Regions from separate parts of the Bacillus sp. WC2503 genome, predicted to be linked through region 1. Evidence: riboswitches for the same ligand, from Rfam matches in the RefSeq annotation. Region 1 holds a riboswitch; each other region holds the start of a gene.
What was found. A riboswitch is a leader RNA that binds a small molecule or an ion and turns the genes downstream of it on or off. The one in region 1 is predicted to bind S-adenosylmethionine.
Positions count from the first base shown of each region.

Region 1 (2,185 bases):
TCCACCAATTACGAAGCGGCCAGTTGGGTTAATGAAGAATTTCGTTTCTCCATCCATTAATTCTGCTGGAACTACAGCTTTAATTACATGCTCTTTTAAATCGCGATCGATTTCTTCCCATGTAACATCTGGATGATGCTGTGTAGAAATTACAATTGTATCTACACGTACAGGTTTACCATTTTCATCATACTCAATTGTAACTTGCGTTTTTCCATCCGGACGTAAGTATGATAATGTGTCATCTTTACGTACTTCAGTTAAACGGCGAGCTAATTTGTGAGCAAGCGAGATTGGAAGTGGCATTAATTCTTGTGTTTCATTACATGCAAAACCAAACATTAAACCTTGGTCTCCTGCACCAATTGCCTCAATCTCAGCGTCAGTCATTTGACCTTCGCGTGCTTCTAGCGCTTGGTCAACACCCATAGCGATGTCAGCAGATTGCTCATCGATAGATGTTAAAACTGCACAAGTTTCTGCATCGAATCCGTATTTTGCGCGTGTGTAACCAATGCCTTGAATTGTTTCACGAACGATTTTTGGAATGTCTACGTAAGTAGAAGTCGTAATTTCCCCCGCTACCAATACTAAACCAGTTGTTACAGTTGTTTCACAAGCTACACGTGCATTTGCGTCTTTTGATAAGATCGCATCTAAAATTGAATCAGAAATTTGGTCACAAATTTTATCTGGATGTCCTTCAGTTACAGACTCAGATGTGAACAGATGACGTTTTTTTGTCATGTGGTAAACCTCCCTACAGTAATTGTATATATTGTACGGAACTCATCCTTAATTTGCCACAAACTGCGACATACATTTATTCTCCCACACAAGCATACAGAAAAACCTTTCCTACTTAACATAGAGGAAAGGTTTAATTTGCTACTTGCATACTGCTTTTTGCCCTTTGCTCTTATCGTTCGAGACCATTAGCCTCGCACAGGTTTTAGCACCTATTCACATGTATTTACCACTACAAGTGAGGTTGCTGGGCTTCATCGGGCCTGTCCCTCCGCCAGCTCGGGATAAGAGAGTATCCGTCCCAACCTATACTAAAGAAATGATATTCATTTGTCAATTAATATTCACATTTTCCTGAAAGTTTTTCTCAATACGCCTGGAATGAAATATTAATAAGGAAATAATACATTCACACAAACAAAAATAAATAAATAGTATACATTATTTATATAATTGTGTTATACTCTTGATGGGGATTACGAGAAATATTTCATTAAATGAAAAGGATGGTATATAAATATGAGTACTGTGAATGTCCAAATCGGTTTACATGAATTATTGAACGGAAGCAATGCACAGATTCAACTAAGTGTTCCGCAATTAGTGGAAAAAGTATTAATGCGAAATGAAGGGAAATTAACTTCTACTGGTGCAGTTTCTGCTTCAACAGGAAAATACACAGGACGTTCTCCTAAAGATAAATTTATTGTGAAAGAAGCATCGGTTGCTGACAAAATTGCTTGGGGAGCTGTGAACCAACCGATTTCTGAAGAACATTTTAATAAATTATATACTAAAGTTTTAGAATACTTAAAAGAAAAAGAAGAGTTATTCGTCTTCAAAGGATTTGCAGGCGCCGATCGCAACTATCGCCTACCAATTCAAGTTATTAACGAATATGCATGGCACAATCTATTTGTACATCAATTATTTATTCGTCCAACTGAAGAAGAATTAACAACTCATGAATCAGAGTTTACAATTGTTTCTGCACCGAACTTTAAAGCAGATCCAGTAATTGACGGTACAAACTCTGAAGCATTCATCATGGTTTCATTCGAAAAACGTATCGTACTAATTGGTGGTACAGAATACGCTGGAGAAATGAAAAAATCAATCTTCTCTATTATGAACTTCTTACTACCTGAACAAGATATTCTTTCTATGCATTGCTCTGCAAACGTAGGTGAAGAAGGTGACGTAGCACTATTCTTCGGTTTATCTGGAACAGGTAAAACAACTTTATCTGCTGATCCAAACCGTAAATTAATCGGTGATGATGAGCATGGTTGGTCTGATAACGGTGTATTCAATATTGAAGGCGGTTGCTATGCGAAATGTGTAAACCTTTCTCATGAGAAAGAACCACAAATCTTTGATGCAATCAAATTTGGATCTGTTTTAGAAAACGTTGTCATTAATGATCAAACACGCATCG
Region 1 is NZ_JBQYMD010000001.1:3,966,514-3,968,698, forward strand. It holds gene metK (methionine adenosyltransferase) at 1-747, opposite strand, end outside; SAM riboswitch class I at 917-1,038, opposite strand; gene pckA (phosphoenolpyruvate carboxykinase (ATP)) at 1,267-2,185, shown strand, end outside.

Region 2 (2,185 bases), 840 kb from region 1:
TTCTCATTACTACACCCTACCCCTAGACTGATTGCAAGTACTAAACTTGAAACAAAAATAATTTTTTTCATAATGTCGCCCCCTTTCCCAAAATAATATCACCTCTTTTCCTATGAAATCTATATAATTTTTAATCTATATTCTCTATATAGAGACATGTTTAATGAAGATCTTAAATATGATGTAAATAATAACAACTCATTTCAGGAGGTTATTATGAAGGCGATTATTTGTACACAATATGGACCACCAAACGTTCTCCAGCTTCAAAATGTAGAAAAACCTAAACCTAAAAAGAACGAAGTATTAGTTAAAATTCGCGCAACAAGTGTATCGACTGGAGATTGTAGAATACGTGGCTTTAATAGTCCCCTCTTATTTTGGGTTCCTATGCGGATCATATTAGGTTTTAGAAAACCGAGAAAACCTATACTCGGCGTAGAGTTATCCGGTGAAATCGAAGAAATTGGAACAGATGTAACTCAATTTAAAAAAGGAGACCCAGTTTTTGCATTAACAGAACTAAACCTTGGTGGTTATGCCGAATACACATGCGTGCATGAAAGTGGATTAATAGCATTAAAACCTACCAATGTGACATATGAAGAAGCTGCCGTTATTCCTTTTGGCGGAACTTCAGCATTGCATTTTCTGAGGAAGGGCCGTATAAAAAAAGGGCAACAAGTGCTCATATACGGCGCCTCTGGATCAGTAGGAACAGCTGCTGTACAACTTGCTAAATATTTCGGCGCGACCGTTACAGCTGTTTGTAGTAATTCAAATTTTGAACTAGTGCAATCTTTAGGGACTGATAAAGTAATTGATTATATGAAAGAAGATTTTACTAAACAGGGCGAGAACTACGATATTATATTTGATGCAGTTGGAAAATATAAAAAGTCTCTTTGTACAGACGCATTAATGCCTAATGGAAAATATGTATCTGTTAACGGAATGATGGCAAAGGTCAGTAAAGAAGATATGAACCTACTAAAACAACTAGTTGAAACAGAAAAGCTAAAACCTGTTATTGATAGAACTTACCGATTAGAAGAAGTTGCAGAAGCCCATACGTATGTAGAAATGGGCCATAAGAAAGGAAACGTTTCGATTACCTTAAAATAAAATATATTCAGAAAATAAAGTTGACAATTCCTTTTGTTAGATTTACTATTAGTACCATATTTAAAAACTACATATACATACTCTTATCAAGAGTGGCGGAGGGACTGGCCCGATGATGCCCGGCAACCGAGCTTATAACGTATAAGCTAAGGTGCTAATTCCTGCAAAACGAGTTTTCGTTTTGGAAGATAAGAGAGGAACCTATTTCGTCTATTCGGCACCTCTCTTATTTTGAGAGGTGCTTTTTATTTTGGAACGTATATTAAGGGGGAATTATAGATGAAGAAAGTATTATTGAGCATTGTAAGCGGAGCAGTACTATTATTAGGCGCATGTGGCGCAAATTCAGATAAAGATGTAAAAATATTAGACGAGAAAAAGATTACTGTCGGTGTAACAGGTGGACCACATGAACAAATTTTTGAGAAGATTAAAGAAGTTGCGGCAAAAGACGGTCTCGACATTGATATAAAAATATTTAATGATTACGTAGCACCAAACGTTTCGTTAGATGAAAAAAGTCTTGATGTAAATAGCTATCAAACGAAATCATATTTAGATGTATTTAAAGCCGAACGCAATATGAAATTAACTGAAGTATTTTCAACAGTAACATTCCCAATGGGCGTATATTCTAAAAGCTTAAAAGATGTAAAAGAATTAAAAGAGGGCGATGCAATCGCTGTACCAAATGACCCAACGAATGAACTTCGAGCTTTAAAATTATTTGAAAAAGCAGGGGTTTTAAAAGTTGATCCAAAGGCTACAGAAAAAGCGACTGCAAAGGATGTAATTGAAAACCCGAAAAATTTAAAGATTGTTGAATTAGAAGCTTCTCAATTACCAACGCAATTAAGTGAAGTGAAAGCAGCTGCAATTAACACAAACTTTGCATTAGGTGCAAAACTAAATCCAGCGAAAGATTCCATTTTCCGCGAAGGAAAAGATTCACCATACGTGAACTGGGTCGTTGTTCGTACTGAAAATAAAGATGATGCTGTTGTAAGTAAATTAAAGAAAGCTTATCAATCTAAAGAAGTAAAAGAATTTATCGAGAAAA
Region 2 is NZ_JBQYMD010000001.1:4,806,628-4,808,812, reverse strand. It holds gene ACUN26_RS24910 (DUF6612 family protein) at 1-71, opposite strand, end outside; gene ACUN26_RS24905 (NAD(P)-dependent alcohol dehydrogenase) at 217-1,125, shown strand; SAM riboswitch class I at 1,206-1,320, shown strand; gene ACUN26_RS24900 (MetQ/NlpA family ABC transporter substrate-binding protein) at 1,405-2,185, shown strand, end outside.
Region 2: linked by a shared signal. The riboswitch ahead of ACUN26_RS24900 (MetQ/NlpA family ABC transporter substrate-binding protein) and the one ahead of metK (methionine adenosyltransferase) in region 1 are both predicted to bind S-adenosylmethionine.

Region 3 (2,185 bases), 3.2 Mb from region 1:
ATCATGGAGAAAATGGAAAAGTTCGGTTGTCCGAAAGCAATTACATCTTTCGTTATTCCGACAGGTTATTCATTTAACTTAGATGGATCAACTTTATATCAAGCAATTGCGGCTATTTTCTTAGCACAAATGTACGGTATTGATTTATCTATTTCTCAACAAATTACATTATTACTTGTATTAATGGTTACATCAAAAGGTATCGCAGGTGTACCGGGCGTATCATTCGTTGTATTATTAGCAACGCTTGGTACAGTAGGTATTCCAGCAGAAGGTTTAGCCTTTATTGCAGGTATTGACCGTATTCTAGATATGGCTCGTACAGCAGTTAACGTTGTAGGTAACTCTTTAGCAGCTGTAGTTATGTCTAAGTGGGAAGGTCAATATGACGCTGAAAAAGGACAAGCCTATTTAAAAGAGATATCTGAAAAGGGTCAAGCAGCTTAATTATAATATGAACAAGCTCTCACATAATATATGTGGGAGCTTTTCTATATATAGAAGAGGAGCGGGCGTAATGAAACGTAAATATGGTGACGGTTCTTCGTGGAAGCGACTAATAGAGAAGGATTATATGGTTAAGCAAGTAGAAGAGGGCATGCTAGGAATACTGGACATAAAAAAGGTGAGAGAACCTAGTTATAAAGAATATGATGGTAAAGAAATTTGTGTCGCAGGTAATGAGTATACGTGGATTCAGTATTTCATAAAAGGGAAAAACTTTGCGATTACAGCTATGTTAGATAATAAGGGGAATTTAGTACAATATTATATTGATGTGACGAAAGAATACGAAATAGACGACCGGGGTTTACCGTATTTTGATGATTTATATTTAGATGTAGTGCTATTGCCGAATGGTAAGATGTATGTATTGGATGAAGATGAGTTAGAGGACGCTTATAAAAATGGTGATGTTACAAAGGAAGAATATGAATTAGCCTGGCAAACAACGAAATGGATCATGGAAGCCATAAACAATAGTGAATTTTATTGGATTTCAATATTAGATAAAGAAATCAAAAAGTTAAAATGATTGGTGTATTCATATTTTTGTATAATTACCAAAAAAATCTATACAAAAAATAATTGACTTTTGTTTTGTAAGCGAGTAAAGTTAGGGAAGAAATTATTATTAAAAAATAAATATGAAACCTTCTTATAAAGAGAGGCGGAGGGACTGGCCCTACGATGCCTCGGCAGCGGACTCGATTTTAGAGTGCTGTGCCAAATCCAGCAAGCATGTGCTTGAAAGATGAGAAGAGCGTTCCTTATAGATGTATAAGACCTCTTCTCGTTGGAAGAGGTCTTTTGTTATTCATTAAAAAAAGGTTGAAACTAGGGAGAGATGGTACTTTGAAAGAAACGAGAGGAAATGGTTTAGCTTTATTACCACTTGGGATATTTTTAGCGCTATTTATTGGTTCTGGAATTATTACGGGTGATTTCTATAAATTGCCGATACTTGTAGCGATTTCAATTGCTGTAGGAATTGCTTTGGTGATGAATCGTAAAGAAAGTTTTAATGTGAAAGTAGAAAGATTCGCTAAAGGTGCAGGAAATCCGGATATTATGATTATGGTATTAATTTTTGTACTTGCAGGTGCATTTTCTGAAACAGCAAAAGGAATGGGCGGAGTAGACTCAACTGTTAATTTAGCGTTAACTATTTTGCCACCAGGATTTATCGTAGCTGGAATTTTTGTTATAGGTGCGTTTATTTCATTAGCGATGGGAACTTCAATGGGAACAATTGCAGCGTTAGCACCGATTGCTGTAGGTATTAGTGGACAAACTGATATCTCAATTGCACTTACGATGGCTACTGTTGTTGGTGGAGCGATGTTTGGTGATAATTTATCATTTATTTCAGATACAACAATCGCAGCTGTTCGTTCGCAAGGAACAGAAATGAAAGATAAGTTTAAAACGAACTTTTTAATTGTATTGCCAGCTGCTATTATTACAATTGTACTATTAGTAATAATTACTTCAGGAAGTGATACGCAGGTTAAAGCTCATAGTTTTGATTGGATAAAGATTTTACCGTATGCAGGAGTACTTATTACCGCGCTACTTGGCTGGAATGTACTTATTGTGTTAACTGGTGGAACTGTATTATCTGGCGCTATCGGTCTTATAGATGGAAGTTACACGTTGGAGAGTTTCTTTAAAAGTGTAACGA
Region 3 is NZ_JBQYMD010000001.1:723,448-725,632, forward strand. It holds gene gltP (glutamate/aspartate:proton symporter GltP) at 1-447, shown strand, start outside; gene ACUN26_RS03915 (DUF402 domain-containing protein) at 518-1,036, shown strand; SAM riboswitch class I at 1,157-1,262, shown strand; gene ACUN26_RS03920 (Na+/H+ antiporter NhaC family protein) at 1,357-2,185, shown strand, end outside.
Region 3: linked by a shared signal. The riboswitch ahead of ACUN26_RS03920 (Na+/H+ antiporter NhaC family protein) and the one ahead of metK (methionine adenosyltransferase) in region 1 are both predicted to bind S-adenosylmethionine.

Region 4 (2,185 bases), 3.8 Mb from region 1:
TGCTCCAGTTCTACTAGCATTAGCTGGACTTGGAATTACAATTGTCCTTATGTCTTTAAATGTAAATGGTGCGCTATTTATCGGCATGCTATTAACTGGTCTTATCGCTTTCTTCACAGGACAATTAACGTTCTCAAACGGTGTTACATCAATGCCTGGATTACCAGAAGGAATTATCGTATCAAATCCAATTACTGCTGTATCTGATGTAATTAACTACGGATTATACGGCGTTGTATTCTCATTCTTCCTTGTTACACTATTCGATACAACAGGTACACTACTTGGCGTTGCGCAACAAGGTGGATTTATGAAAGACGGAAAGCTTCCAAAAGCAGGACGAGCTCTTCTATCTGACTCATTCTCAGCAACAATCGGTTCTATGTTCGGAACAACACCATCAACAGCTTACATTGAATCTTCTGCTGGTGTTGCAGCTGGTGGCCGTACTGGTTTAACAACAGTTACAGTAGCTGTTCTATTCGCATTAGCAGCTTTCTTTGGACCATTAGTGAGCGCTGTATCTGGTGTATCAGCTATTACTGCACCATCACTAATTATCGTTGGTAGTCTTATGATGGGTTCAGTTCGCCACATCGATTGGGATTCATTTGATGAAGCATTCCCAGCATTCTTAGTAATCTTAAGCATGCCACTTACATCAAGTATCGCAACAGGTATCGCACTTGGATTTATTTCATACCCACTTATGAAAGTGGCAAAAGGTAAATTCCGTTCTGTTCACCCACTTGTGTATGTATTCGGAATCTTGTTCGCTTATCAATTGATATTCTTACCACATTAAAATCCCTCTTTCTGAGGGATTTTTTATTTTCAAAAAACATTTGACAACTGTACAGAATCATGGAATAATTCAAAATAGTTAAATATTCGATGTCTTATCAAGAGCAGGTGGAGGGATGAGCCCTACGAAGCCCGGCAACCGACCCATTTATGGGCACGGTGCTAATTCTTACAACACGTTGTGTTGAAAGATAAGAGTAATATGATAAGACGTCTTTTCTATATGAAAAGGCGTTTTTTATTTTCACTCCCTCCCCTCTCTTCTTAGTTTAGGAGGGATTTTTTTATGAAAAAATTGTGTTCCATCGTACTTATTTTTCTATTACTTACATTGACGGCTTGTACAAATGAACAAGATGCTATCTCTTCACAAAAGCAACAAACGGTGAAAAAAGTAACTACAACAGTTGAAAATCATTTACAAACAGAAATTCCAAAGCAAATAAAAAAGCCATTAAAAATCGCATTAATTATGCAAATGTCTATCGGAACTTTTTCCTCTCAATATATTGAGGGCGTCAAAAAACAAGTCGAGCTATTTGGCGGTAGTGTACAAGTCTACAATTCTGATAACGATTTAGCAAAAATGGCTGCAAATTTAGATACTGCTATTAATTCAAAAGTGGATGGTATTTTAATTGATCATGGCCGATCTGAAGCATTAAAACCTGGGGTAGAAAAAGCGTTACAGGCGAACATTCCCGTAGTCGCGTTTGATAACGATCTACGCTTACCAGGTGTAACGATTATTGATCAAGATGACTATAGTCTTGCATGGAAATCATTAAAAACGTTAGCAGAAGATTTGAATGGACAAGGAAATATCGCAGTCGTATGGGTTGGCGGATTTGCTCCAATGGAACGTCGTAACGTTATCATTGATGCTTTTTATAAACGGTATCCAAATATAAAAGAAGTTGCGCGATTCGGTACTGCTAGTAATAACACACCACTTGATACACAAACACAAGTAGAAGCTTTACTAAAAAAATATCCGAAAGAAGGAGATTTACAAGCCATTTTCGCTTCGTGGGATGAGTTTGCTAAAGGAGCTGTTAAAGCACTTGAACAAGCTGGTCGTACAGATATAAAAGTATACAGCATTGACTTAAGTAATGAAGATTTACAACTTATGCAAAAAGAAAACTCACCTTGGTCTGCTACGGCTGCAACGGATCCAGCTGAAGTAGGGAAAGTTCAAGTACGATTCTTATACAAAAAAATTGCCGGTGAACAAACGCCAGATATTTATTCACTAGAACCTTATTTAGTAAAGAAAAATAGTTTACCAAAAGAAAATATAACAATGGATCAATTATCAAAACATATAAACGGTTGGGGAGACTCGAAAGATGCGTATTCTCCTTGGATGAAAAAATTA
Region 4 is NZ_JBQYMD010000001.1:117,501-119,685, reverse strand. It holds gene ACUN26_RS00670 (NCS2 family permease) at 1-805, shown strand, start outside; SAM riboswitch class I at 897-1,002, shown strand; gene ACUN26_RS00665 (sugar ABC transporter substrate-binding protein) at 1,091-2,185, shown strand, end outside.
Region 4: linked by a shared signal. The riboswitch ahead of ACUN26_RS00665 (sugar ABC transporter substrate-binding protein) and the one ahead of metK (methionine adenosyltransferase) in region 1 are both predicted to bind S-adenosylmethionine.